One region of the Hoeflea algicola genome, then DNA from elsewhere that is predicted to be linked to it. Evidence: riboswitches for the same ligand, from Rfam matches in the RefSeq annotation. Region 1 holds a riboswitch; the other holds the start of a gene.

Evidence for each region. A riboswitch is a leader RNA that binds a small molecule or an ion and turns the genes downstream of it on or off. The one in region 1 is predicted to bind cobalamin.
Region 2: another riboswitch for cobalamin. It lies ahead of OEG84_RS08415 (CbtB domain-containing protein); the one in region 1 lies ahead of OEG84_RS10215 (energy-coupling factor ABC transporter permease).

What each region holds. Positions count from the first base shown of each region.
Region 1 is NZ_JAOVZR010000001.1:2,058,427-2,073,005, forward strand. Features, by position in the region: gene OEG84_RS10155 (NAD(P)H-dependent oxidoreductase subunit E) at 1-1,199, opposite strand, end outside; partial or broken gene OEG84_RS10160 (zincin-like metallopeptidase domain-containing protein) at 1,398-1,581, shown strand; gene OEG84_RS10165 (SH3 domain-containing protein) at 1,670-1,936, opposite strand; gene OEG84_RS10170 (hypothetical protein) at 1,837-2,154, opposite strand; gene rsgA (ribosome small subunit-dependent GTPase A) at 2,579-3,685, shown strand; gene OEG84_RS10180 (carboxynorspermidine decarboxylase) at 3,939-5,036, shown strand; gene OEG84_RS10185 (saccharopine dehydrogenase family protein) at 5,075-6,316, shown strand; gene OEG84_RS10190 (GGDEF domain-containing protein) at 6,555-7,307, shown strand; gene OEG84_RS10195 (GNAT family N-acetyltransferase) at 7,321-7,815, opposite strand; gene OEG84_RS10200 (ATP-dependent Clp protease proteolytic subunit) at 8,081-8,659, opposite strand; gene OEG84_RS10205 (DEAD/DEAH box helicase) at 8,833-10,263, opposite strand; gene OEG84_RS10210 (DMT family transporter) at 10,580-11,512, opposite strand; cobalamin riboswitch at 11,642-11,851, shown strand; gene OEG84_RS10215 (energy-coupling factor ABC transporter permease) at 11,907-12,590, shown strand; gene OEG84_RS10220 (threonine ammonia-lyase) at 12,750-13,724, shown strand; gene OEG84_RS10225 (cation diffusion facilitator family transporter) at 13,767-14,579, opposite strand, start outside.
Region 2 is NZ_JAOVZR010000001.1:1,701,912-1,716,490, forward strand. Features, by position in the region: partial or broken gene OEG84_RS08370 (NADPH-dependent F420 reductase) at 1-574, shown strand, start outside; gene OEG84_RS08375 (hypothetical protein) at 659-793, shown strand; gene OEG84_RS08380 (EamA family transporter) at 857-1,288, opposite strand; gene cobO (cob(I)yrinic acid a,c-diamide adenosyltransferase) at 1,402-2,040, opposite strand; gene OEG84_RS08390 (GNAT family N-acetyltransferase) at 2,104-2,547, opposite strand; partial or broken gene cobN (cobaltochelatase subunit CobN) at 2,550-6,278, opposite strand; gene cobW (cobalamin biosynthesis protein CobW) at 6,303-7,361, opposite strand; gene cobU (bifunctional adenosylcobinamide kinase/adenosylcobinamide-phosphate guanylyltransferase) at 7,366-7,890, opposite strand; gene OEG84_RS08410 (CbtA family protein) at 7,887-8,606, opposite strand; gene OEG84_RS08415 (CbtB domain-containing protein) at 8,619-8,798, opposite strand; cobalamin riboswitch at 8,849-9,220, opposite strand; partial or broken gene OEG84_RS08420 (cobyric acid synthase) at 9,270-10,735, opposite strand; gene OEG84_RS08425 (ABC transporter substrate-binding protein) at 11,768-12,784, shown strand; gene OEG84_RS08430 (ABC transporter permease) at 12,988-13,875, shown strand; gene OEG84_RS08435 (quaternary amine ABC transporter ATP-binding protein) at 13,868-14,579, shown strand, end outside.

The DNA of each region.
Region 1 (14,579 bases):
CCCTTTCGGCCATTTTTCTCAATGGAAGAAAGGATGTGCGGCCCTTCACGGCAGATACGGGTGATCCAGTGCAGCGTCTCGACATTGTGCACCAGCGTGGGCCGGCCGAAAATGCCCACAGCCGCCACGTAGGGCGGGCGCAGGCGCGGAATGCCGCGCTTGCCTTCAATACTCTCGATCATCGCGCTTTCTTCGCCGCATATATAGGCGCCGGCGCCGCGACGGAGTTCTATATAGCCAGATGCGACGATCCCTGCTGTTTCCAGCGCCTTGATTTCGGTGCGCAGGATATGCAGGACTGCCGGATATTCATCGCGCATGTAAATGAAGCAACGCTCCGCCTCGACCGCCCATGCGGCGATCAACATGCCTTCGAGCTTCAGGTGGGGCGTGCGCTCGAGATAGTGACGGTCCTTGAACGTGCCGGGCTCACCCTCGTCGCCGTTGACCGCGAGATAGCGCGGCCCGGGATTGGCGCGAACAAAACCCCATTTGCGGCCTGACGGGAAACCGGCTCCACCGAGACCACGAAGCCCGGAGGAGAGAACCATCTCCTGAACTTCTTCCCAGTTGCCGGATGCGCGCAATTCGGCCAGCTTGGCGTAACCGCCCGCAGCCTGATAAGCAGCCAGGTCCTCATAGTCAGGAATTTCGGCGTGGAAATGGCCCTTCGCCAACACCGTGTCGACCTTGTCAGGCGTTGCATGATCGACGTGACGGTGGCCGATTTCCAGCACCGGCGCCGTGTCGCACCGGCCCATGCAGGGAGCACGCAAGACACGGACCTTGTTCGGATCGTGCCCGGCTTTCAGGGCGGCAAGCAGGGCTTCGGAACCCGCCATCTCGCACGATAGCGAATCGCAAACCCGGATTGTCAGGTCGGGTGGCGGCGTTTCATTCTCCTTAACCGGATCAAAATGCGCATAGAACGTTGCGACTTCCCAAATTTCGGCCATTCCAGTGCGCAGCTCTTCGGCAAGCGCGCGCAGATGACGAGCCGACAGATGGCCATAGGCGTCCTGGATGAGGTGCAGGTATTCGATCAGAAGATCACGGCGGTGCGGTCCATCGCCCAGCAGCGCCTTTACCTCCGCCCAAGCCTGATCTTCAAGCTGACGTCCCTTTGGAGTTCTGCGGCCACGCCCACCGCCTGATTTCCAAATGCCGTCCGTCCGTTTCGCATCCACGTCAGCGTTCATCTTCCAGCAACTCCCGAGCTCCCTAACTGCTCACTACGATAGGATGTATTTTTCTGTGGCCATATCGAAATTGCGACACCTAGCGCTCATTAGTGCTTGTTGAGTCTCAGGATTGAACGAAGCTGCTTACGTGGCATATGGGGCGGGGAGAGAGGTTTCTCGCGATGCCATTGCCAGTCTTCGCGGTGCGGGGCTTGTTCACACCGGACCGCGTCGCCTGATCGTGCGGGGCGTGATCTTTTCCCGATATGCCAAGGACCGCAGCGAACGCGCCCGGGAAGAACTCATTGCCGAGCTCGGCAGTTGCTTCCTCTGCGCCGAGCTTGGTACCGTTCCCGAGTCGGAACTTCGCGCGGATCATGCTTCATACCTGCAATCATGGGAGGTTCACGCGCCCAGGCCTGTCCGGGCGCGCGGGCTCAGGATAACAACTGACAGAGTATCCCCGATGAAACTTCTCGAGATTCAGGTCAGCCAGCCAGGACTTCCACCCAGTTTTGATGGACCCACCCCTTCTTGCCACCTTTGTGAACGGGACGATCAGCGTCAATCGGGCTGCAGGACAGGCTTTCCACGCCATACACTACGCCAATCCATTTGCCTCTTGTTTCAAACAGCCAGACGTTGTCGCCGTTTTTCAACTCGTCAATTTTGGCATGATCGGAACCGGGGCCTTTTCGCACGGCGAGGAAACCATCACCCCCGCCTTTAATCCGGCTACCTGACCATACGAGCACGTATCGAGATCTTCACTGGCGCGCTCGATAATGTGCACATCAAGTTGTTGGGCTACAACAGAGGTTGCGCCGCTCAAAACAAACAACCACAGCAACGCCGCTGTCGGTGCAACGCCTGATAAAATCGTCCTCATGAATACTCTCCTGCAAAAAATGAATAGTTCATCTGCTTTTGCCAACAATTGCTTCAACAGAGATACCCAGATGGGTGTACTCATCACTTGAGCGTTGCACGGGCAGTGTCCATTTCCAAATCTTTCCTGGTTGGGCAAAGCTTCCGGTCGATTTTCAAAAGCACTCCTACCATTCGGGCGGGACAGGACCATGATCCGTGCCAACCCCCAAACATTTTATTGGGGCACACCAGCTGCGCGCTCCGCATTCCGGACTGTCGCAGACAGTCGCCGGACACCACATCGAACCAGACCCGTCGGCGGATTTTTGCCCGCGGGGGATTTGTCATGGCGGCTTTTCGGCAACGCTAAAGCAGATCGTGGCGTTGCTTCGGGCTTCCAATCAAATCATCAGTGGGAACGCGGACACTGCACCGCTATAGTCGACCGCTGACGGCGCGGTGATGCTTCGTCATCAAAGCTCTGTTATCTCAGCCCCGGCCGCCCCGGCGCAGGAAAGCCAGTCGTCATGTCACGAGACTATTCGAAATTCACGCTTTCCACCGGCAAGGCCGACGCCAAGCCCGGCGACGTCGCCAAGTCGGGCACGCCGAAGCCGGCGCTGTCGGTGCTGCAAGAGCTCGGCTGGCAGCCGTTTTATGCCCAGCAGACCGACATCAATGAGCTGGCCGAAACTCCGCCGGTGCGGGTCACCGAGGTACACCGCAGCGGGCTTCGGGTGCTGGGCGACGGCATTGACGAGATGCTGCCGCCGCGCGCCGATGCCACCGTCGGCGACTGGCTGTTGTTCAACCACGTTCTGCCCAGCGCCAGCCGGCTGCTCGATCGCAAGAGCGTGATCCAGCGCCGCGCCGCCGGCCATGACCGCCAGGTGCAGTTGATCGCCGCCAACATCGACACCGCCTTTGTCGTCACCTCCTGCAACGCCGATTTCAACGTCGCGCGGCTGGAACGCTATGTCGCGCTGGCATTCGAGGCCGAGGTGACGCCGGTGATCCTGCTGACCAAGGCCGATCTGTGCGACGATCCGGCCGATTATGTCGAACAGGCGGAGGCGATTTCCAACGCGCTCACGGTGCTGGTGCTCGATGCCCGGGGCGAAGAGCCGAAGGTCAAGCTCGCGCCCTGGTGCAAGCCGGGCCAGACAGTTGCCTTTCTCGGCTCGTCAGGTGTCGGCAAATCGACGCTCACCAATGCACTGTCAGGCACCGAGAGTGCCGCCACCCAGGAAATCCGCGAGGACGATGCCAAGGGCCGCCACACCACCTCGCACCGGCAATTGCACATTCTGCCCGGCAGCTGCGCTGTGCTCGACACACCGGGCATGCGCGAAATCCAGCTCACCGATGTCGGCGCCGGCGTGGCCGAAGTATTCTCCGAACTCGATGATCTTGCCGGCGCCTGCCGCTTCAGCGATTGCCGGCACGAGACAGAGCCCGGCTGCGCGGTGCTGGCGGCAGTTGCAACCGGTGCAGTCGATATCGAGCGGCTGGCGCGCTGGCGCAAGCTGCTGGCCGAAGACCGGCACAATTCCGCAAGCCTTGCCGAGCGCCGTTCCAAGGACAAGGCTTTTGGCAAGATGATCCGCCAGGTCAAGAAGAACAAGGTCAAATAGCCCGCCCCGGCGCAGGCCGTTTGCGCCACCGAACCTCCGCTGTTGCCGGGTTTAGCGCCGATTCACCCGGTTCCGGACAGTGCAGCGATGGCAATTGCCCGCATACTGGCGTCAGGTCAGCGTTTTTGCTACAAAAACCTGCTACCCACTTGCCTCAGGCGCCGGTATTCCCTACCTCCCCCCGAACACCCGCTGCCAAAGCGGCACGTGCGCCCTCGCCCTTCCTCGCCCCGCCACCTGAATGGAGCAGGCCTTGATCCAGACCCCCTATTATCTGATCGACAAGTCGAAACTGCTTTCCAACATGGAAAAGATCGCCCGGCTGCGCGAACTCTCCGGCGCCAAGGCGCTGCTGGCGCTGAAATGCTTTGCCACCTGGGGGGTGTTCGATTTCATGGCCGACTACATGGACGGCACCACCTCCTCGTCGCTTTACGAGGTCCGACTCGGCCGCGAGAAATTCGGCAAGGAAACCCACGCCTACTCAGTGGCCTATGCCGATCATGAGATCGACGAGGTGGTGACCCACGCCGACAAGATCATCTTCAATTCGATCGGTCAGCTCACTCGTTTTGCCGACAAGGCAGATGGCATCACTCGCGGGTTGCGGCTCAATCCCGGCGTGTCCTCCTCCACCTTCGATCTGGCCGATCCGGCCCGGCCCTATTCGCGACTTGGGGAATGGGATCTCAAACAGGTCGAGCCGGTGATGGAGATGATCTCCGGCTTCATGATCCACAACAATTGCGAAAACGGCGATTTCGCGCTGTTTGATGAGATGCTGGGCGAGATCGAGCAAAAATTCGGCCCGCTCTTGAAGAAAGCCGAATGGGTCAGCCTCGGCGGCGGCATTCATTTTACCGGCGATGATTATCCGCTGGAAAAATTCGCCGAGCGGCTCAAGCGCTTTGCCGGCGAGTATGGCGTGCAGGTCTATCTCGAACCCGGTGAAGCCTCGATCACCAAATCGACGACGCTGGAAGTCACCGTGCTCGACACGCTTTTCAATGGCAAGAATCTGGCCATTGTCGATTCATCCATTGAAGCCCATATGCTGGATCTGTTGATCTACCGCGAAAAGGCCAAGATCGCACCCGATACTGGCGATCACCGCTACATGATCTGCGGCAAGTCGTGCCTAGCCGGCGATATCTTTGGCGAGTTCAATTTCCCTGAACAGTTGGCCATCGGCGACCGGATTTCAGTCCAAGACGCAGCCGGTTACACAATGGTCAAGAAAAACTGGTTTAACGGCGTGCGTATGCCGTCAATCGCCATCCGCGAGCTGGATGGCAGCATCAGAACGGTCCGCGAATTTGATTACGCGGATTTTGAACACAGCCTCTCTTAAGGCATCTGACGATTGGACATAGGAGTTAGTCCCCCATCATGAAGAAGAACGTACTCATCATCGGCGCTGGCGGCGTCGCCCAGGTCGTCGCCCACAAATGCGCCCAGAACAATGACGTGCTCGGCGACATCAACATCGCCTCGCGCACCAAGGCCAAATGTGATGCCATCATCGCCTCGGTTCGTGAGAAGAACGCCATGAAGCAGCCCGGCGTTCTTGCGGGCCACGCGCTTGATGCCATGGACATCGAAGCCACCAAGGCGCTGATCAAATCGACCAACTCGCAGATCGTTATTAATGTCGGCACAGCATTTTTGAACATGTCGGTGATGCGCGCCTGCATCGACACCGGCACCGCCTATATCGACACCGCCATCCATGAAGAACCGGGCAAGATCTGCGAAACCCCACCCTGGTATGGCAACTACGAATGGAAGCGCGCTGACGAAGCCGCTGAAAAGGGCGTCACCGTCATCCTCGGCGCCGGCTTCGATCCGGGCGTCGTCAACGCCTATGCCAAGCTCGCAAAGGATGAGTATTTCGACAAGGTCACCGATGTAGACATCGTCGACATCAACGCCGGCAGCCACGGCAAGTATTTCGCCACCAATTTCGACCCGGAAATCAACTTCCGCGAATTCACTGGCGTAGTCTATTCCTTCCAGAAGGGCGAATGGCAGACCAACCAGATGTTCGAAATCGGCAAGACCTACGACCTGCCGGTCGTCGGCCCGTCAAAGGCTTATCTCTGCGGCCATGACGAAGTCCACTCACTGGCCAAGAACATGGATGGCGCCGATGTGCGCTTCTGGATGGGCTTTGGCGATCACTACATCAACGTCTTCACCGTGCTGAAATCCATCGGCCTATTGTCGGAACAGCCGGTCAAGCTCGCTGACGGCTCAGAAGTAGTGCCGCTCAAAGTGGTCAAGGCCTGCCTGCCCGATCCCGCATCGCTGGCACCCGAATACACCGGCAAGACCTGCATCGGTGATTTCGTCAAAGGCACCAAGGACGGCCAGGAACGCGAAGTCTTCATCTACAATGTCGCCGACCACAAGGACGCCTACAACGAAGTGGGCTCGCAAGGGATCTCCTACACCGCCGGCGTGCCCCCGGTCGCCGCCGCCATGCTGGTCGCCACTGGCGAGTGGGACGTCAAGAAGATGGCCAATGTCGAGGAACTCGACCCCAAGCCGTTCCTCAACATCCTCAACCACAACGGCCTGCCGACCCGCATCAAGGACGCTGACGGCGACCGCCCACTGGACTTTTCCTGAGCAGGGATAGGCTGCGGTCGAGGGCCGTAAGCTTGTGACGTGAGCTATTGTGAGCCCCCGCAGGCAAAGCCCGGCGGGGGCTTTTTTGTGCGCACGCAACGCCTGCGGCGAGTGCCGGGCACCAAAGAACACACCCCCCACAACTGACGCTGAGACATTAAAGCTAATGCATATGTTTCCGGGCTTTTATTGCAATCTGGGTCAGTGATGATCAGGGTGCAATGGAGCAGGTGCAAGAGTGAAGCTTGATTTTTCAGCTACCGGCTGGGCCAGGGTCATCGCCGGAACCCTGGGCGGCACGGTTTTTTGCATTGGTGCTACCCTGATTGTCGATTCCGTCAGGTTTTCCGGCATGACTGATGCCGAACTCAGCAGTGCGATCATTGTTGACATACTACTGCCAACCGGACTGGCGGTCCCGCTGTTGTTCCTGCTGCTCTACAAGATGCGGCAATTGGCCATCGCCCACCACGAGATCAGCATTATCGCCTCGACAGACAACCTGACAGCGGTTCTCAATCGTGGCGCATTCAAGATGTTGGTCGACGCCTATCTCCAACAGGCGATGCGGCAGCCGGCACACAACGCCGGAGCATTTCTGGTCATCGATGCCGACCATTTCAAATCAATCAATGACCGTTTTGGTCACCAGGAGGGTGATGTCGCGCTGAAGCTCATCGCACAAACCATCCAGACCTCGCTCAGGCAAGGCGATATCGTTGGGCGGATCGGCGGCGAGGAGTTCGGCGTCTTCCTGCCGAAAGCAAATCTCGATCAGGCCGGCATTGTCGCCGAGCGCATTCGGCGAGATATCAATGAAATCGAGTTCCCGCCATCAGCCAGAACCCATGCGCTTTCCGTCAGCGTCGGCGGCGCGGCCTTCGGCGGGCATACCGCTTACGACGACCTGTTCCGTGTGGCCGACAAGTGTCTCTACTCGGCAAAGGCCGGCGGACGTAATCAGGTCATCTTCCAGCGGCTGGCTGCCTGAAACCCGACGCCACTCACATTTTATGCCGGTAAAGCAGAACCTCCGGCCCCGGACGGTCCGGATCCAGGATCAGCTCGGCATCCAGCCGCTCGGCCAGTTTGCGTGAGCCGTGATTTTCCGGATCGATGTGGCTGACCAGGCTTTCGAGCCCGCGCACAGCAAAGGCCCAGTCGCGCAAGGCCTGCGCCGCCTCGAGGGCATAGCCGTTGCCCTCGGCTCCCGGATAGAGCTGCCAGCCGAGTTCGTGTTCGGGAAACAGCGGCCCGTAGTGAATGCCGACCTGGCCAAGGCACTCACCTGTCTCGCGGCTCTCGATCATCAGCGTGCCCTGCCCCATCAGCCGCCACTGCGCCAGATTGTGGCAAAACAGGCCCCAGGCGTCGCCCAGCGAATGCGGACCATCCAGATAGACGGCCTGATCGGACATCATCAGGCGCGCGTAAGCCGGCCAGTCAGCCATGGTCTGCGGCCTGAGCAGCAGGCGTTCTGTTTCAAGTGTCGGAATCAAGCGGCTGACCTCACTGGTTGTTCAGCATCGAACGCAAAACAGGATCGTTCTCCGCATCAAGGCCTTAAAACGCTGTTCAATTGACCGGTGCTTGGCACCTGACAGCACTTGGCGGGGAAGTGTTCGCACCCCGTCTTGGGCTCGATGTCACAATTCTCGATCCTGAGCGAAAATCACACCGGCAGACAGGACCCGGAACATATTAAACAAAACCCCCGCCAGCTCACGCCAGCGGAGGCCTCGTTCATCATTCTATCAATCAGGCTCAGAGTCCGGACTGGTTGGTGATGATCTTGCCGACCAGACCATAATCCTTGGCCTCTTCGGCCGATAGCCAGTAATCGCGGTCTGTGTCTTTGGCGATCTTTTCAACCTTCTGACCGGTGGCCTTGGCAAAGATCTTGTTGAGCCGCTCGTTCATCTTGATGATCTCGCGCGCCTGGATCTCGATATCGGAGACCATGCCGCGGGTGCCGCCAGACGGTTGATGCAGCAGGAAGCGGGTATTGGGCAGGCAGAAGCGCTGTTCCTTCGGCACCGAGACATAGATCAGCGCGCCGGCGGAAGCCACCCAGCCGGTGCCGATCATGATCACCTTGGGCTTGATGAAGCCGATCATGTCGTGGATCGAATCGCCCGATTCGACATGGCCACCCGGTGAATTGACGAAAATGCGGATGTCGTCGTCGCTTGCCGCTGCCAGCGCCGCCAGTTGCGCACAAATCTTGTGCGCCAATTCCTGGTTGATGCCGCCATAGATGAAAATCGAGCGCGACTTGAACAGGTTGGCTTCCGCTTCCTTGCCCAACGGCAGTTCCGTCGTCTTTTCGTCTTCGTCGCTCATCAGCCGTTCTCCAAAGGTTTGTCTGCCCCGCAGATAGTACGATCCGGCCCGCGAAACAATGGTGGCGGGCGCGAATGGCGCTGTAACAGGCAAACGGCGCAGCGGAAAACCGCTGCGCCGTGAGAAATTCATCGATTTGGTTTCGCCGGTACTCCGGCGAAAAATTGTCAGTCCTAGGCAGTGGCGCGGTCGCCGGCCTGTTCGGGGCGCGGACGACGGTCGCCGCTGCGACGCCGACGGCGCGGCTTCGATGCCGGCTGGTCGCCATTCTGGTTGGCGGCGGCTGCAGGCTGATGCCGGTTGCCGGGGTGTTGACCGTTAGAAGGCTTGCCGCTCTGCTGTCCGGAGCCGGCCGGTTTGCGGCCCTGCCCCTGGCCCGGCTTGCGCCCCTGACCCTGCGGCTTGGCGCCCTGACGCGGCCGCTGGGTACGGCTGAGTGGCTTGAAGTCGCCATCCGGATCGGCCAGCGCGTCGACATAGGTGCCTTCCGGTGCGTTATCGACCGGAATTGCCACCTTCAGCATCTTCTCGATATCCATGAGCAGCGAACGCTCGTCCGGTGCACAGAAGGTCACCGCAGTGCCCTCGGCGCCAGCGCGCGCGGTGCGGCCGATACGGTGAACATAGACTTCAGGCACGTTCGGCAATTCATAATTGACCACCAGGCTGACACCCGGCACATCGATGCCGCGGGCGGCGATGTCGGTAGCAATCAGCACCGGCACAGTACCGGCGCGGAAGCCAGCAAGCGCGCGTTCGCGCTGGCCCTGCGACTTGTTGCCGTGAATGGCAGCAGCATTGATGCCATCGGTTTCAAGCCGTTTGACGGCCTTGTCGGCACCGCGCTTGGTGCGGGTAAACACGATCACCCGTTCGCCCTTGCGATCACGGATCAGGCTTGCCAGCGCACCCATCTTGGCGGGCGTCTGCATGTGCATGACCGAGTGTTCAACGCGGTCAGCGGTCTTCTTGGCCGGGATCACCGACACTTCGATCGGATCCTTGAGATGACGGTCGGAGAGCTGACGGATTTCCTTCGGCATGGTCGCCGAGAACAACAGCGTCTGACGACCCTGTGGTGTCATGGCCAGGAGGCGCTTGATTGCCGGCATGAAGCCGATATCGAGCATCTGGTCGGCCTCGTCGAGCACCACCACTTCGACTTCGTTGAGCGAGACCGTGCGTTGCTCGATCAGGTCCATCAACCGGCCCGGCGTTGCAATCAGAATGTCGACGCCGCCTGCCAGCGCCTTGATCTGCGGACGGCTGGAAACGCCACCAACGACAACTGCCGAGCTCAGATTGAGCTTGCGGCCGTAATCCTTGACGCTCTTGGCGATCTGGGCGGAAAGTTCGCGGGTTGGCGACAGGATCAGCGCCCGCACCTTTTTCGGTGCAGCGGGCTTGCCTGGCGCCAGCCGGTGCAGGATCGGCAGCGCGAAGGCCGCGGTCTTGCCGGTGCCGGTCTGTGCCAGACCGATGACGTCGCGGCCTTCCAGCACTGGCGGAATCGCCTGCACCTGAATTGGCGTCGGCGTCGTCAGATGCAGACCGTCAAGCGTGTCGAGAAGGGCCTTGGAGAGGCCGAGTTGGGAAAACAACATATAATAACTTCCAGGATTCTGGGCAGGCGTCGGGGCGTGCGCTGAGCGCCGCCAATTCGCGGACCATGCCCGATAAAACAAGTCCCTCCGGCAGCGGTATCTCCGCGATCGGGGGTGTTCGGGTTGGGCGCATCGCCGCTGGCCGACGCGAAATTTCAAGGTGGATTTTAGGGGAAGTCAGAACACGCTCATCGCTTAAGGAGGCGTGCAGCGGCCGAAAGGGCCCCTATCCAGTTGCCCCCTTAGGCCCGAAAAATGTGGCCATGTCAAGGCGCGCCGGCATATTTTTGTTGCGGCGCAGCAAGGAAATTCGACGTCATGAACAGCGTTTAGTCTCAACCGCTATGTTGGCAGCCACACTGCGAATCGACTTCCGTGGCGTCAGCGCAATCGCCAGAATGACAATTGCGCAGGCAGCCCATTGGGCAGTTCCGACCGGCTCGGCAAAGGCAAACCAGCCAACCAGAAACATCGTCGGCAACTCGAAACTGCCGGCAATCGCCGTCCGGGCAGTGCCGATGACGGGAGCCGCCACGGTATAGAGCAATTGCGGAACCAGCGCCGAGCCAAAGGCGATGCCCGCCACCAGCCACCAGCCTGACACGGTAACGGGAAACAACGCCGCCACCGGGGTCGTCGCCATCAGCGGCAACAGCCCCAGAACCGAGCCGAGACTGACACAGGCAATACGCACCACCGGTTTGAGCACGGCAAGCTTGTGCACCAGCACGTTGATGCCAAAGCCGAACCCCAGTGGGGCCGCCAGGGACAGAATCAGTGCAGGAACCTGATCCGGCGTGATCGCATCCGGCGACGTCGCGAGTGCGGCGGCCGCGACAATCATCAACGCCGCCAGGATGGCGCGGCGACCCGGCGAATCGCCGAATACCAGCCAGGCAATCAGCAGCGTGAACACCGGGTAGGTCATGTAGAGAATGCCCGCCGTCGATACCGGAACGATCTCGACGGCGCGGACGTAACCGACCCAGCCGACCCCCATGCCGATACCGGCAACGAGCCCCCATATAAGCGCCATCCATTGCGCCCGGGCCAGCCAGACAAAGGGTAAGAGCACGATCGCGGCGAAGGCATAGCGGAAAAAGGCGATTGCGTGCGGCGCCATTCCTTCAGCCGTCAGTGTACGGGCAAAATAGGGAACGAGACCAAACCCCACGGAAGCGGCGATGACGGCAAACGTTGCAAGCCCGGAGCCGAGCAAATCGGGATGGTCGGTGTTTTCAACATTCATCCCGGATGCGTAACAGTCAGCGTCGGCACCGGCAATCCGATCTGACAATGAGGGCCACAGGAGCAAGGCAAGCAACGGAGTTTGCCGCGTAACGTCGTCTTTTCAGATTGCCATCTCAGGTAGTGTGAATTAGTTTTGGCCTGTTCGGGTTCCAAGAAGGCCAAGCCTTCGGGATTAAAGGGGAACACGGTAGGGACGACCCGTAATGGGACCCGATCCGTGGCTGCCCTCGCAACTGTAAGCGCGAGCTGCATCCATCATGCCACTGGAGAAATCCGGGAAGGCGGATGACGGCCATGAAGCGCGAGCCAGGAGACCTGCCCGAATTTCGGGGAAGCCATCATACGCTTCCGAATTCAACCTGTCGCACGAAGGGTGCGGAAAGGATTACGTTATGCATATTGAACCTGGCGTCGTTGACGGCGCAAAGATCGTTCTGAGCTACGCAACGGCCGCTGCTTCTGGTGGCCTTCTGATGAAGATGTCCTGGGAAACGATCCGCAACGATGGTGGCGTCGCAGCCCTTGGAATGCGCTCGGTCATCACCACACTGATGGTATTTGTGTTCTTCGAAGTGTTTCCTCACCACGCAATCGGCGTCTCGGAAGTCCATCTCATTCTCGGCTCGACGCTGTATCTGATGTTCGGGGCCGGTCCCGCGGCAATTGGCCTGGCTTTGGGGCTGCTGATGCAAGGCGTTTTCTTCGCGCCTTTCGATCTGCCGCAATACGGTATGAACGTCACCACCCTGCTGGTGCCGCTCTACGCCATGTCGCTGATTGCCAAGCGCATCATCCCGGCGGGCACCGCCTACAAGGATGTGTCCTACAAGCAGGCACTCGCGCTCTCGACCAGCTATCAGGGCGGCATCGTCATGTGGGTTGGATTCTGGGCTTTGTATGGCCACGGCTTCGGTGCTGAAAACCTCTCGCAGATTGCAGCTTTTGGTGGCGCCTACATGCTGGTCATCATCATAGAGCCGATCGCCGATCTTGGCGTCCTGGCGCTCGCCAAGACCTTCAGCGGTACCCAGGACAATCCGATGTTCTATAACCGCCTGCACAATCAGGCGGCATAAACGTTCTTCTATATGAGATTGGCAAACGCCGCGTGATCAGGATCGCGCGGCGTTTTTCGTTTATCGGATGATCCGAGCATGCCAAAGCCGCAAAAGGGTTTGGAGACGGGCCACTGCGCCGATAGCATCCTGACAAACGATTCACATGAGGACCCCCGGATGAACATCGAGATGATCCGCGCCGCCCAGGCCCGGCTTGAAGGCCATGCCCGGCGCACGCCCTTGCTGAATTCTCCATTCCTCGACGAGATCGCCGGCCGGCGGGTCTGGGTCAAGCCGGAATGCCTGCAGCACACCGGCAGCTTCAAGTTTCGCGGCGGATGGTCGGCGGTGTCGGGGCTGGATCCCGAAGCCCGGGCACGTGGCGTCATCGCCTTTTCCAGCGGCAACCATGCGCAGGGCGTGGCCCTGGCAGCGAGCCGGCATGGCGTGCGTTCGATCATTGTCATGCCATCGGATGCACCGCAGTCGAAGATCGACAATACACGGGCTCTCGGAGCCGAGGTGGTTCTGTTTGACCGCGCAAAAGATGACAGGAACGCAATTTGCGCGCGGCTATCGGAAGAACACGGCCTGACGCTGATCGTGCCCTATGATAACCCTCTGGTGATTGCAGGTCAGGGAACCTGCGGGTTGGAAATCGCCGAACAGGCGAGCGCCGAAGGCATCACCAAGGCCGATGTGCTTGTTTGCTGCGGCGGCGGCGGCTTTACCGCGGGGGTTGCGCTGGCACTTGAGGCGGACGCCCCGTGTCTGCGGGCGCGCCCGGTGGAACCCGAAGATTTTGACGACATGGCTCGCAGCCTGGCGTCAGGCGTCATCGAGCGCAACAGCCGCCTCTCCGGCTCGCTTTGCGATGCGATCATCACCCCGCAACCAGGCAACCTGACCTTTCCGATTGTTTCCCGGCTTGCCGGTCCAGGACTGGTCGTGACCGAGGACGAAGCGCTTCACGCCATGGCTCATGCCTTTTCCCGGCTCAAGCTCGTCGCCGAACCTGGCGGTGCTGTGGCTTTGGCAGCCGCGCTGTTTCATGCAGACGAGATCGAAGGCGAAGACGTCATCGTCACCATTTCCGGCGGCAATGTCGATGCCGATGTGTTCCGCATGGCGCTCGACAAGTTTGGCGGATAGCAGGCTTTGCGATCGAAAACCTGATCAAGCCTCACAGATCTCTCAGGTCAGCCTGACACCCTCATCCTTGGCCTTGTGCGCGGGCTCGACATGGATGGTCACCCGAATGCCCTCGACCTGCTGGCGCAGCCTGGTCTCCAGCCGGTCGCAAATCGCGTGCGATGCTTCCACGCTCATGTCGCCGTCCACCACCAGATGAAACTCGACAAAAGACACCCTGCCCGCCATCCGGGTGCGGATATCATGGGCTTCGATGGCGCCGCCCGCTTCGGCCTTGATGATGCTCTGTATGCGCTGCTCATCGATGGGATCAATCGCCCGGTCCATCAGCCCGTCAACCGATGAGGCAATTACCTTCCAGCCCTGCCACAACACATTAATGGCGACAATCAGTGCCAGCAACGGGTCAAGCCGCGGCTGATCAAAGGCAATCGCCAGACCCAGCCCGATGATGACGCCGGCCGAGGTGATGACGTCGGAGAAAATGTGATGGCCATCAGCGCTCAGCGCCGGCGAGCGGTAACGCCGTCCGGCGCGGATCAGCACATAGGCCCAGACACCGTTGATCAGCGCAGCACTGGCGTTGATCGCCAGCCCCAGCCCCGGTGCTTCAATCCGTTGCGGCGCCATCAACCCGGCAATCGCCTCGTTGACGATCAAAAGGGCTGCAACAGCGATCAGCACACCTTCCAGCACGGCGGAAAAATACTCAGCCTTGTAGTGACCAAAGGGATGGCCGGTATCGGCCGGCTTCTGGGCGTAGCCGACGGCAATGAACGCCGCCAGCGCGGCAATCACGTTGACGGTGGATTCCAGCGCATCGGAATAAAGCGCGACCGACCCGGTGACATGCCA
Region 2 (14,579 bases), 360 kb from region 1:
GCGAGGTCGGCCAGACTCTCGCCAGGGCATTCGCCCGGAGCGGTATCGCTGTATCCGTGGCGACCACGCGCGATCCTGAAAGCTTCGCATCGGACGCCGCCGCGATCGGATCCGAAGTCACGGCCAGGAAGCTCACGGAAGCGGTCAAGGCGGACGTCATCTTCCTGGCCGTCCGATTCGAGCAGCACCCGGATGTCGCGAAGGCGCTCCCTCCTGGCAGGGGAAGATCATCGTCGACGTGACCAATGCCTATGGTGTGCCTGATGAGGAACTGGGCGGACAGCCGTCCGCAAGAGTCGTCGCGCGAGCGTTCACAGGTGCAAGATTGGTCAAGGGCTTCAACCATCTGGTCGCTCGCGTCCTCGGCCAGGAGCCAGCGGTGCATGGTGGTCGGAGAGTCGTGTTTCTGGCGAGCGACGACGATGACGCAGTGTCGGAAATCGGGACGCTCGCGGAAAATCTCGGGTTCGCGCCGATCACGCTTGGCGAGCTGTCGGGAGGCGGGCTGCTAGTGCAGGCGCACGGTAATAGCTGGGGTCATCTGATCTTTAAGGACCTTATCAAGTTCGACTGACGAACACGACGTACCAACCGGTAGGGCCACGATGCACGGATCGGATTGAGCGCGATCCGATCCGTGCGAAATGGAGAAATTTCCATGAGCATTGAGAAGAACATCAAGACAGGGAAGGACTTCTTCGCCGCCATCGGTCACCTCGATCGCAGCTCCAACAAGCTCAACCCTATCCCCAGGCGCCAACCAGAGAAAGGGCAATTCCAGCAAAAACTGTAAACCAGCTATCCGGTTCGTTTTGTAAATGACCTATCGGCTGGACACTCGATCAGACGCCACACCCTAAAAAACCGCCAGCAAAATCGCGCCGGTGCCGATCAGCGTCACGCCCAGCCAATTGAGCGCGGACAGGTGTTCGCCGAGAAAGATCACGCCGAAAATGGCCACCAGCACGATCGACAATTTGTCGAGCGGCGCCACCCGGGCGGCGTCGCCGAGTTTGAGCGCGCGGAAATAGGCGAGCCACGAGCCGCCGGTGGCAAGCCCTGACAGGCCCAGAAACAGCCAGGTCTTGAACGGGATCGATGACGGATGCCGCCATTTGCCGCTCACCGTCAGGATAGCGCCGAGCACCACAATGATCACGCAGGTGCGGATGAAGGTGGCGAGATCGCTGTCGATATCGGCGATCCCGACCTTGGCAAAAATCGCCGTCAGGGCGGCGAAGACCGCCGCCACCAACGCCCAGAACTGCCAGCTTGCCGTCAGGCTCATCCGATGTCTCCCTGGCTACAACAACGCCAATCCTAGCGGATGGGCAAAACTCACTGTAGCACCTTGAAGCAAGGCGTGGCGCGCCCGAGTGAGCTCACCTGAACGCGCGACCCTCAGAATTCCACCCCGACCTGCGCCTTCACGCCAGAGCGGAACGGATGCTTGATCATTTCCATTTCGGTGACCAGATCGGCAAATTCGATCAGTTCTTCCTTGGCGTTGCGGCCGGTGATGATGACGTGCTTCATCTCCGGCTTTTCCTTCAGTGTTTCGATGACCTCGTTGACGTCGAGATAATCGTAGCGAAGCACGATGTTGAGCTCGTCACACAGCACCATGTCGATTTCCGGATCGAGGATCATCTCGCGGGCACATTGCCAAGCCTCGCGGGCGGCGGCGATATCGCGGCTGCGGTCCTGCGTCTCCCAGGTAAAGCCCTGGCCCATGGTGGCCATTTTCACTTGATCGGGAAAGGCTTCCAGCACCTTGCGCTCGCCGGTCGACCACTTGCCCTTGACGAACTGCACCACGCCAACCTTCATGCCGTTGCCGATGGCGCGGAAGATCATGCCGAATGCGGCCGTCGATTTACCCTTGCCCTTGCCGGTATGGACGATCACCAGGCCCTTTTCGATGGTCTTGGTGGCGATGATCTTGTCACGCGCGGCTTTCTTCTTCTTCATCTTTTCCGCGTGGCGCTCGTTGAGTTGTTCCTCGCTCATTCCATCGGTAATCTTGACCCGTTCGCTCATCTCAATCCATCCTTTTCAACATCAATCCTGACCGGCAAGACCCGCCGGTTCAAGCGGCATTTCTCAGTTCCGGCTTCCGCCCGCATCATCAAAGGCCTTGGCAAACCAGATCCGCTGCGCATGGCCGCGCGCAGCCGGCAGACGGCCGCATTCAACATAGCCCAAGCTCTCGTAAAATCGTGGCGCCTGAAAAGTGAAGGTATCGAGATAGATCCCGGCATAGCCCTTCTGCCGGGTGATCTCTTCGGCCCGCAGCATCAGCGCCCTGCCAATCCCGCTGCCGCGCTGTTCATCAACGATGGCCAGCAATTTCACAAACAGCCAGCCCTGGACGAAATAGCCCGACAGCCCGCCGGCAAGCCTGCCCTCGGCATCGTCAACCCGCAGGTGCAATTTGTCAGGCTCGAACGGCAGCCCCAGTCCGGCCGCGGCGTCATCAAGGATCGCGTCAACTGCGGCAAAAAACTCGCCGCTCGTGTCATCGATTTCGCGTATCTCGAATGCCATGTTCAGTCCTTGGCCCCACGGGCAATGTCTGACAGGGCAAACTTGGCCGAATTGCTCTTTGGCGTCCACAGCCCACGCTCGATGGCCTCCTCGAACTTTTCAGCCATTTCCCTGAGCGCATCGGGGTTCTTCTCGCGCAGGAAATCCAGCGTTTCCTGATCCATCAGATAGGCTTGGTAGACCGCCTCGAAATGCGCATCGCGCACCGCCCCGGTGGTGGCCGCAAAGGCAAACAGATAATCGACCGTCGCCGCCATCTCGAAGGCGCCCTTGTAGCCGTGGCGCTTGACCCCGGAGATCCATTTCGGATTGACCGCCCGACCACGCACGACGCGGGCAATTTCTTCTTCCAGCGAGCGGATCACCGGGCGTTCGGGCCGCGAATGGTCATTGTGATAGATCGCCGGCCGGCTCCCGCGCGCCGCTTCCACCGCCGCCGTCATGCCGCCTTCGAACTGGTAGTAATCATCGGAATCCAGAAGATCGTGCTCGCGGTTGTCCTGGTTTTGCACCACCGCCTCGACGGTTGAGAGCCGCTGCTCGAACAATTCGCGCGCCAGCTGCCCCTCTTCCCCAGCTCCATAGGCATAGCCGCCCCAGACCACGAAGGCCTCGGCCAGATCGCTGCGGTCGGTCCAGCCGCGCTCATCCATCAGCGCCTGCAAACCCGCCCCATAGGCACCGGGCTTGGAACCGAACACCCGGAAAGAAGCCTGCCTGCCGGCATCCGCCTCGCTGACACCGGTGTCAATCAGCCGCGCGCTTTCCTGCCGGGCGCGAGCCGCGAGCGGATTATCGGCCTCGTCTTCCTCAAGCGCTGCAACGGCGCGCACGGCGCGGTCAAACAACGCAATCTGGTCGGGAAACGCATCACGGAAAAACCCTGAAATCCGCAAGGTCACGTCAACCCGCGGCCGGTTCATCATCGCCAGCGGAATGATCTCGTAGCCGGTCACCCGCCGCGACGACGGGTCCCACACCGGCTTGGCGCCGATCAGCGCCAGCGCTTGGGCAATGTCATCGCCGCCGGTGCGCATGTTGGATGTGCCCCAGGCAGTCAGCGCCATCGAGGTCGGCCATTCACCATGGTCCTGGGCGTGACGGGTAACCAGCAGCTCCGCCGATTTCTGCCCCAGTTCCCAGGCCGCCGGCGTAGGCACCGCGCGGCTGTCGACCGAATAGAAATTCCGCCCCGTCGGCAACACGTCCGGCCGACCGCGCGTCGGCGCCCCCGACGGGCCTGGCTGGACGAAGCGCCCGTCCAGCGCCATCAAGAGACCCTCAAGTTCAGCTGTGCCGCAGGCCCGCACTGAAGGCATGATCTGCGTCCGGATATTCTCCATCACGGCTGCAGTCGCTGCCCATCCCGAGGGCACAGCCATTCTCTCCGACACCAGCTCGATTGCCAGCAGTTCGATCCGCTCCACCGTGTCGCCATTGGTGCGCCAGAGGTCATCCGAAACCGCCTGCAGTTCCTCAGGTTTTGACCCCGACCACCGCTCACCCATCGCGCAATCGAGCGGGTCGAACGCGGTCAGCCCCGCATCCCGCGCAATCGCCCGGTGCAGGCTGTCCTCGCCCGGCGCTTCGCCGCGCTTGATCCGCGCCAACGCAACCGTCAGATCAACAAGCAGCCCCCCTCGGGTGAAAGCCCGAAAATATGCAGCCCGTCGCGAATCTGCATTTCCTTGAGATCGCAGAGCCAGGCGTCAAGCTTTTCCAGTGCCAGGTCGTCATCATCATCGGGCGCAATGCCGGCATCCCTGTCGAGCCCGATGTCATGCACCAGTTCAAGAATCTGGCGTTTGAGCAGTTTCAGCCGGCGCGGATCGTGGCCTGCCGCCTGGTAATATTCATCCACCAGCGCTTCGAGATCCTTGAGGGGCCCATAGCTCTCGGCCCGGGTCAGCGGCGGCGTCAGATGGTCAATGATGACGGCGGCAGCGCGGCGCTTGGCCTGCGTCCCCTCGCCCGGATCATTGACGATGAACGGATAGACATGCGGCGTCGGCCCGAGCACCGCTTCGGGATAGCAGGCCCGCGACAGTGCCAAGGCCTTGCCCGGCAACCATTCCAGATTGCCGTGCTTGCCCATATGCACCACCGCATGGACATCGAATTCCCGCCGCAGCCAGGCGTAAAACGCGAAATAGCCATGCGGCGGCACCAGATCGGGCGCATGGTAGCTGGCCTTGGGATCGATGTTGTAGCCGCGCGCCGGCTGGATGCCGACAACCACATTGCCAAATTTCAGAAGCGCCAGCTCAAAACCGCCGTCGCGGTAGAACGGATCGGCGTCCGGCTCGCCCCAACGCTCTGTCACCGCCGCGCGAATTGATGGATCAAGGGTATCGAAAAATTGCTGATACGCCCCGAGCGAAAGATATTCACCGCCCTCGCGTTCAGCCCGCAATGCATTGGTCGGCCCTGCCCTGAGCCTGGTCACCAGCGCATCACCATCAGCGGGGATATCCCCGACCTGATAACCCTCCGTTGACATCGCCTTGAGCACCTCGATGGTGCCTGCCGGCGTATCCAACCCGACGCCATTGGCAATGCGGCCGTCGCGATTGGGGTAATTGGCAAGCACGATCGCCACCCGGCGCTCCGCGATCTCGGTACGCCGCAACCGCGCCCAGCGCGCCGCCAGCTGCGCCACAAACGCCACCCTGTCGAGTTCTGGCGCATGGGTGACGATGTTGGCTTCAACGGTTTCATCAAACCTTGCTGCCGCCTTGAACGACACCGCCCGGCTCAGCACCCTGCCATCGACTTCCGGCAGCGCCACATGCATGGCCAGATCGCGCGAGGTCAGCCCTTGCAGTGAGCCTGCCCAGGCTTCGCGGCCACCGCTGGCAAACACCGCCTGCAACACCGGCGCGCCAGTTGATTCCAGCACCGTGCCCTTGGTCTTGCCGCCCGGCGATGACACCGCAAAACCGGTGGCATTGATCACCACATCCGGCGCCGCATCCGCAAATATCGCCTGTAAAGTGCCAACCGAAACCGGGTCCTTGAGGCTCGAGACGAACACCGGCAACGCATTGACGCCTTCGGCCAGAAGCCCTTCGCACAGAGCCGCCACCGGCGCCGTCTGGCCGCTCTGCACCAGCGCCCGGTAAAAACACACCGCTGCAACCGGCGCACCGGGCGTCCAATCGCGTTGCAGATCACCAAGCGCCGGATTGGCCAGCCGCGGGTGCCACAGCCCGGCCTTCAGGAGTGGCGCCGCCGGCTGCGGTTTCTCGGCCCCATCGAGCAGGGCCTCGGCGTAATCGATCAGCGCACGGGCGTTTTCGGCCCCGCCTTCGGTCAGATAGGCCCAGAGATCGAGCCGTTCGGCTTGCGCGAGCGTCGATAGCGGATCGAGCCCGGGATCGGGCCGGTCGTCACCCGGCAGCGCTGCAACCTTGAACCCATGCATCGTTGCGGCTGCATGCAGGCTTTCCAGCACATAGGAAAAATAGCTGCCCCCCCAGCGCGCGGACGATCACTAGCCGGGCTTTGGGCGCCATCCGGGCGATGAAGGTATCGACCGACATCGGATGCTTGAGATCGGACAGGCTTGCCAGCCGCCACTCCATCCGTCCGGTCGTCTGCCGCGCGGCAGCCACACTTGCCAATTCGGTGTCAGCAGCGCTCAGGAACAGGATGTCGCCCGGGCTTTGGCCCAGATCGACAGCCTCGTCACCATCGCTCAACGTCCCCTTTTGGGCGACCAGCAGATGCATCGGGACACAGCCTCCTTAAACGGATCAGCCCGCCAGCGCGGTCAGCTCGGCGCTGATTGCGGCCTGGTCGATATCATGCAGACCGATGACGACGAGCCTGGTTTCGCGGGTTTCCGCCTTGCTCCAGGGCCGATCGAAATGGGTGTCGATGCGGTTGCCGACAGCCTGCACCACCATCCGCATCGGCTTGCCGGCGATGTCGGCAAACCCCTTGAGCCGCAGAATATCATGGCTGACGATCACCGATTTCAGGCCTTCAGCAAACGCTGCCGGGTCGTTGACCGGACCGAACGAGACCACGAAGCTCTCGAATTCGTCATGGTTGTGATCATGATCTTCGCCGGCTTCGTGCTCGCGCTCATGGTGCGATTTGCGGTTGCCGATGTCGTCTTCGGTGCCGACACCAAGCCCGAGAAGCACTTCCGGCGCCACCTCGCCCTGCCGCGCCTCGATGAAGATCGGCTTGCGGGTCAGGTGCCCGGCAATTCCGGCGCGCACGCCCTCAAGATCGGCGGCACTGATGAGATCTGTCTTGTTGAGAACGATCAGGTCCGCCGCGGTGAGCTGATCCTCGAACAGTTCTTCAAGCGGACTTTCATGGTCAAGCCCCTGATCGGCTAGGCGTTGCGCGTCGAGCTTGCCATGATCATCGGCAAACCGTCCCGCCGCCACCGCGGCGCTGTCGACCACCGTGACGACGCCATCGACGGTCACCTGGGTCTTGATTCCCGGCCAATTAAAGGCAGCGACCAGCGGTTGCGGCAGCGCCAGGCCGGAGGTCTCGATGACGATGTGATCGGGTCGGTTGTCGCGCGCCAGCAGCTTTTCCATGGTCGGAATGAAATCATCAGCCACCGTGCAGCAGATACAGCCATTGGTCAGCTCAACGATGTCGTCTTCTGAGCAGACCTCGTCGCCACAACCCTTCAGCACGTCGCCATCCACGCCGAGATCGCCGAATTCATTGATGATCAGCGCAATCCGCTTGCCCTTGGCATTGGCCAGCATGTGCCGGATCAGCGTGGTCTTGCCGGCGCCGAGAAAGCCGGTGATCACGGTGGCGGGAATTTTCGAAGCAATCATGGGGTCACCCCTTCATTTTGAGTGGCAGGCCGGCGGCGACGAAAAACACGTCGTCGGCAAGGCCCGCGATTAACTGGTGGAGGCGGCCGGCGTGATCGCGAAAAGCCCGCGCCATGGCGTTTTCCGGCACGATCCCGAGCCCCACCTCATTGGAGACGAAAACCACAGGGCCTTTGAGGCCCGGAAGTACTGCAGCAAGCTTTTCGAATGCCGCATCGATATCGTGTTCGCCAAGCATCAAATTGGTCACCCACAAGGTCAGGCAATCGACAAGAACCGGGCGCTCAGCCCGGGCGTGGGCTTCCAGCGCCTGAACCAGATCAACCGGCGCCTCGATGGTTTCCCAGCCCGCTCCGCGCCGATCCCGGTGGGCAGCGATACGCGTCCGCATCTCCTCATCCCAGGCCTGGCCGGTGGCAAGGTATAGCCGCGTCGGCGACGATGCCTCCAACAGCGATTCGGCGAATGCGGATTTGCCCGACCGTGCGCCACCCAGCACCAGCGTGACTGGCGTCAGGCCGCTGGTCACGCCGTCTGGTCCGGGGGCACCCGCGACATGAACAGCCCCAGCAAGCCACCAAGCACCAGCCAGAAAAACAATGTGGTGGCCAGCGACGCTGCCGCATAGGCGGAGGCAATATAGGCCGGCACATTGCTCGACAGATCCTCGGGCACTGGAGAGCCCCAGAAATGCGGCGCTGCAATCACGATCACTCCGAGCGCCTTGGCGATCCATTCCGGTCTTTGCACGATCAGCCAGAGCCCCAGCGCGGAGGCTGCCACCGCGATTACCCACCATTCCTGCCGGGTGCCAAGATCGGCATAGGGGAATCCGGGTACGGCCGGCGGCAGGCTGAATGCCGGCGCCAATTGCACACTGAACCAGCCGGCTGCACCAAGCATCAAGCCCCGCACCACGGCATCGCGGCCAGCGGGAAACTCGATCCCGGTCAGCAGCGCAACAGCGGCAAGCAGCAACGCAAAGCCTGCGCCCGCGACCAGATTGGCCAGAACGGTGTTACCCAGCCGGCCAAATCCGAGAACAGTTTCCTCTTCGCCGTGGTCATGCGCGGCAACCGCAGCGCCGTCGGTTTCGGCAACGCCGTGAGCGTGGCCGGCATCGCCGTTTTCATAGGTTTCTGCCTGCAGGATCAGCGGCACGATTCTTGTATATTGAGCGGGCGTCATCACCATACCGGCAATGAGCCCGGCGGCAAGAGCCGCCAGGAGCAACCTGACAATCATGATATCAATCCCTTAGTGGCAGGGAAAGCCGTAGGAATGCCTTGTGTCGTGCGCTGCGTCGTGCAGCGTCTGCGAATTGGCAAGGCCAACGCCGAACACAAGGATCGAACCGACGACCAATGCCATCAGGCCGGCAACGGTGCGTGCGCCGATGCGATCGGTCAGGGAAAGAGTTTGGGTTTTAGCAGACATGACAACCTCCGTGAGTGACTTCGGAAGAAGGTTTCTTCCGAAGGTCCGGCTCTCAACCGGTGCGAATGGCAGGTCTCCTGGCTCGCGGGTCACGTCAACGTTGCCGTCAACATCAGCAAATGCCGGCCTTCCCAACGTCAATGCGGTCATGAAAACGGGACGATTCGTAGACAAAGAGGCGTCCGCGCCGATTGATCATGCCGCCACGTCAGTGGCTTGTCCGGTCCGGAGCTTCAAGTGAGCAGGAAAACACCATTGTCATCCGCCACTCTGGCCACCCGGGCCGGTGACATTCGCCTCGCCGCTCTACAGTCGCGGGGTCGGCTGCGATAAAGATGCCCTGTTTGGGTCCATCCCGTCGCATTCCCTTTTGATCCGGAAACCCAACCTGAGTTTCTGGAACCATTCCAATCTCAATTGATAGGGCCGCCGCAGATGAGTGTCAATCGCCATTGCAACCCGTCTTGGCCCTCAACGCCCGATTGGTGACGTCGCCTGCATCAGACGGTCAAATCCCACCAGACGGTCAAGATCGGCTGCGATGGCATCGAGCGCCGCGTCAACCTCGTCCCGGTGATTGCGAGTGCCGCCGCTGACCCCGAACCTGGCAAGCAGCCGCTCCCGGTAGATGTCAGAATCAAACAATCCATGCAGATAGGTACCTGAAACACGCCCGTCGGCTGAGATCGCGCCATCGGGACGGCCATCGAGAATGGTCATCGGCCGCGCGCAATCGTTACCCCGACTCACCCCCAGATGAATCTCGTAGCCAGACAGCAAAACGTCGTGTTCAGCCGATCGTGCGTCAATGTTACGCACCGTCTTCTCCGGCGCCAACTCGGTTTCAATGTCGAGCAGACCGAGCCCGACGGCGACACTCTCGCCCCCCTCTAGCCCGTGAGGATCGCTGACCTGTCGGCCCAGCATCTGGTAGCCGCCGCAGATGCCGATGATGTGGCCGCCGCGGCGATGATGCGCCATCAGATCCCGGTCCCATCCCTGCCTACGAAAATCGGCAAGATCGGCAATCGTCGACTTGGATCCGGGGAGAACCACCAAACATGCATCCTCTGGCAACCGTTCGCCGGGCCGCACGAACACCAGATTGACCCCGGGTTCGGCTTTGAGGGGGTCGAAATCATCGAAATTGGCGATCCGCGACAGCATCGGCACCGCAATCTTCAGTCCGCCAGTCGTTGCCTGCACCAACCGCTCCAGCGCCACCGAATCCTCGGCCGGCAGCCGCGCCGCCGGTGCGAGCCAGGGAATCACCCCTAGGCACGGCCAGCCGGTAAACTTCGCAATCGCAGAAATACCATCGTCGAACAGGCTCACGTCACCGCGGAACTTGTTGATCAGGTAGCCGACGATCATTGCCCGGTCCTCGTCGGGAAGAATCGTGTGCGTGCCCACCAGCGATGCGATCACCCCACCCCGGTCAATGTCACCAACCAGCACCACCGGCACCTTCGCCGCTGTCGCGAATCCCATATTGGCGATATCGCCGGCGCGCAGATTGATTTCCCCGGTGACCCAGCGCCTTCGACGAGCACCAGATCGGCCTCGGCGCTGACCACCGCGAAGCTTTCCAGCACTGCCGCCAGCAGTTTCGGCTTCAGCTGTTGGTAATCGCGACCGCGGGCATGGCCTGCAACCTTGCCCTGGACGACGATTTGCGACCCGGTTTCCGACTGCGGCTTGAGCAACACCGGGTTCATGTGAACGCTCGCTGGCGTCCGGCAGGCTAGGGCCTGCAGCCATTGTGCCCGGCCAATTTCGCCACCGTCATCGGCGACAGCAGCGTTGTTGGACATGTTTTGCGGTTTGAACGGCCGCACCCTCAATCCATGATTGGCGGCAAGCCTACAAAACCCCGCGACAAGCACGGTTTTGCCAACATCCGATCCGGTTCCCTGTAACATCAACGCCCTGGTCATGCCCGCTGCGATAGCACCCCTGAGAGCTTACTGAAAGAGGCCTGCGGCACCCTTTGTTAACCACGCTTTAACCGCATTCCAAAATTCGGCAGCGGAAAATTATCGGGCGTCTGAATTGCGACATCCGATGGCGGATTTGATCCCGCCCGGCTCCCCTGATCAGCCTAGAGCAGAACCAGATTACAGGTGCGATTCAGACCTGCCACAGACACCAATTCGGAAGGACTTTAGCGATGCTCTACGTGTTCAATAATGCCAATAGCGTTCAAATCGCATGGAATAACGTGCTTCCGACTCCCAACCCGAAGGCAAAGAGCAGGCTGGTTGGCTTGAGCAACTTCATCCGGACCTATTCGGCAGGCTGAAACTGGCGACAATGTCCGCTCCAGATCGGAGCACACCGGCAATATAATGTGGCTGGACGAGCAATCGTCCGGCCTTTTCTTTTGTAGATCTGTTAGCGGCGAAAGCAGGTTCTGGCGCTGCCGGCTCTCCAATGCGAAAACCGTCCGGACCCTGAGATCCGAACGGTTTGCCAAAAAATACGCCTGGCGTCCCCACAAGTACACGCGAGGTTCGCGACATCCCGGTACGCAGTACCTAATCCGGGGTGTTCGGCGGTTGTCCCCCGCCGTGAGAAGAGGTTTAACCCAGACAACCTTACCGGACAGTTATTGAAATCCTAAGCAAACGTGAATCGTGCATTTTATTCGGCCCGCCGGAATTCAATTCAGGCAAATCTGCCCAATGCTGCACTGCAGATGCGATTTCTTTATGCTGCAGTTGATTTCTCGCGCCAAGTCCTTACCCTTAACCGTGGCAGTTCAAACGCGCATCGGCCGGCGACAGAGTTCCGCTGGTCGGTTTTGCGCTGCTGGATGTCGTCATTGCGTCATTTTCGACGTATTGATTGGTCTTCAATGGCCGAGAGGCGACACGCCTTCAATTCCATGGGCATCCGGTATGAGCAGTGACCGGATTTGTCGAAAAGTGGAACAAACACTGCAAACATGAGACTGGGAGGTCTTACACATGAAGAAGCTTCTCGCTTCCACCGTTCTCGCCATGGGCCTTATGGGCTACGCAGGCGTCGCTCAAGCCGCCTCGCACAGCGAATGCGGTCGCGTTACGATCGCAAACATGAACTGGGCTTCGGCCGAAGTTCTCGCCAATATCGACGAAGTCATCCTGTCGGAAGGCTATGGTTGCCAGGCCGAACTGGTCGCTGGTGACACGACCCCGACACTTACCTCCATGATCGAGAAGCAGGAACCGGATGTTGCTCCGGAAGCCTGGATCAATTCGCTGCGCACCCTGCTCGATGCAGCCGTTGCTGAAGGCAAGCTGTTTTACGCATCCGAATCGCTCAGCGATGGCGGCGTCGAAGGTTGGTGGATCCCGAAATATTTCTCTGACAAGCACCCAGACATCAAGACCATCGACGATGCACTGGCACACCCGGAGCTGTTTCCGGCGCCTGGCATGGAAAACGAAGGCAAGGGTGGCGTTTACAACTGTCCTGAAGGATGGGGCTGCCGCATCATCACCACCAACCTCTTCAAGGCCTACGGCGCTGAAGAAAAGGGCTGGGTAACGGTTGAAACCGGTTCCGCTGCCGGCCTCGACGGCTCGATCGCCAAGGCCTACGAAAGCGAAAAGCCGTGGCTCGGCTACTACTGGGCGCCGACTGCCATCCTCGGCAAGTACGAAATGGTCAAGCTCGACCATGGCGTCGAACACAACAAGGAAGAATGGGATCGTTGCACCTCGATCACCGATTGCCCGGATCCCGTGAAGAACGCCTGGTCGAAGTCTGAAGTCTATACGGTCGTGACCGCGGAATTCAAGGAACGCGCAGGACCAGCCTACGACTATCTTGCAAACCGCAGCTGGCCTAACTCCACGGTCAACAAGCTGCTTGCCTGGATGGCCGACAACCAGGCAACAGGTGAAGCCGGTGCCCGTCACTTCCTCAAGGAAAATGAGGATATCTGGACAAAGTGGGTTTCGCCGGAAGCTGCCGAAAAAGTCAAGAAGGCAGTGATGTAAGCCATTGCTTACAGTGTGGCGGGCTCAGGTCCGCCACACTTATATCCAGATCAGGTCGGCCGCGATCACACGCAGCCGCAGTTTTCTGGGGGCCTGAAACGGGGCACGCGCCAATTGGTGCATTCGTCAAGCGGAAGGCAGCGATGCATTGCTGATCGCTTTGCGATTGGCACAAATTATTTCACCGTATTTGGAGCGTGAATATGGATTGGCTCACTAAATTCCCCGCCATGGACACCGACAGACTAACCGCGCTTAAAAAGGCGATCGATTTCGCGTTTCGCGATTTCACCCGGGCCAATGGCGATATGTTTGAAACCGCCCTCTACCCGGTTCAGTGGTTCATGTATCGCGTCGAGCAATTGCTCACCAGCTCACCCTGGCCGCTCGTTATCCTTGCCTTCGCAGTCATCGCATGGCTGGCGAGCCGCAGCACCAAGATCACCATCGGAGTCGTGATCACATTGTTGCTGATCGGCTATTTCGACATGTGGGAAGACACGATGAAAACCATCGCCATGACGGTGGTGGCGACGATACTTGCCATCATTGTCGGCATTCCCATCGGCATTCTCATGGGCCGGTCCAATCGGATCCAGGCCGTCCTCAATCCGATCCTCGACGTGATGCAGACCATGCCGAGTTTCGTCTACCTCATTCCTGTTGTCATGTTGCTCGGCATCGGTCGCGTTCCCGGCCTGATCGCCGTGATGGTCTACGCCATTCCGCCGATCATCCGCCTGACCAATCTCGGTATTCGCCTGGTCGACAAGGATGTGCTCGAAGCGGCTGACGCATTCGGGTCGTCCAACTGGCAGCGGCTCAAGAACGTGCAGATGCCGCTGGCATTGCCGACCATCATGGCTGGCGTCAACCAGACCATCATGATGGCGCTCGCCATGGTCGTGGTCGCCTCGATGATCGGCGTTCAGGGTCTCGGTCTTCCTGTGCTCAAGGCAATTTCGAACCAGTACTTCACACTGGGTATTTTCAACGGCCTCGCCATTGTCGGCATCGCCATCATCTTTGACCGTACCAGCCAAGCCTACGGCAAGCGGTTGCAGAAGCATCTAGAGGTGGTCCATGGTTGAGCAATCCGCTGAAATCGGAATTAGCGTTCGCAATCTGTACAAGATTTTCGGACCCAATCCGGAAGCCTATATCGACGCCGTCAAGGGCGGCATGACCAAGACCGAGCTCAACGACAAACACAATCATGTGCTCGGTCTCAAGGACATCAACATCGACATGCCCGGCGGCGGCATCCAGGTTGTCATGGGTCTGTCCGGATCCGGCAAGTCCACGCTGATCCGCCATATCAACCGGCTGATCGATCCGACCGCTGGCGAAGTCATTGTCGGCGATGAAGATGTCGTCAAGATGAACGAGAACGAACTTCGCGAGTTCCGTCGCCACAAGACCGCCATGGTGTTCCAGAAGTTCGCGCTTCTGCCGCACCGCACGGTGCTTGAGAATGCGGTCTATGGCCTGGAAATCCAGGGCCTGCCGCGTGAAGAACAGGAAACCCAGGCGCGGCGCTGGATTACCCGCGTCGGCCTTGACGGCTTTGAGGACAACTACCCCAATCAACTTTCGGGCGGAATGCAGCAGCGCGTGGGCCTTGCCCGGGCGCTGACCAATGATGCGCCGATCCTGTTGATGGATGAAGCCTTCTCGGCGCTCGATCCGCTTATCCGCATGGACATGCAGACCGTGCTGCTGGATCTGCAGAAGGAAATCCGCAAGACCGTCGTCTTCATCACCCACGATCTCGACGAGGCGTTGCGCCTTGGTG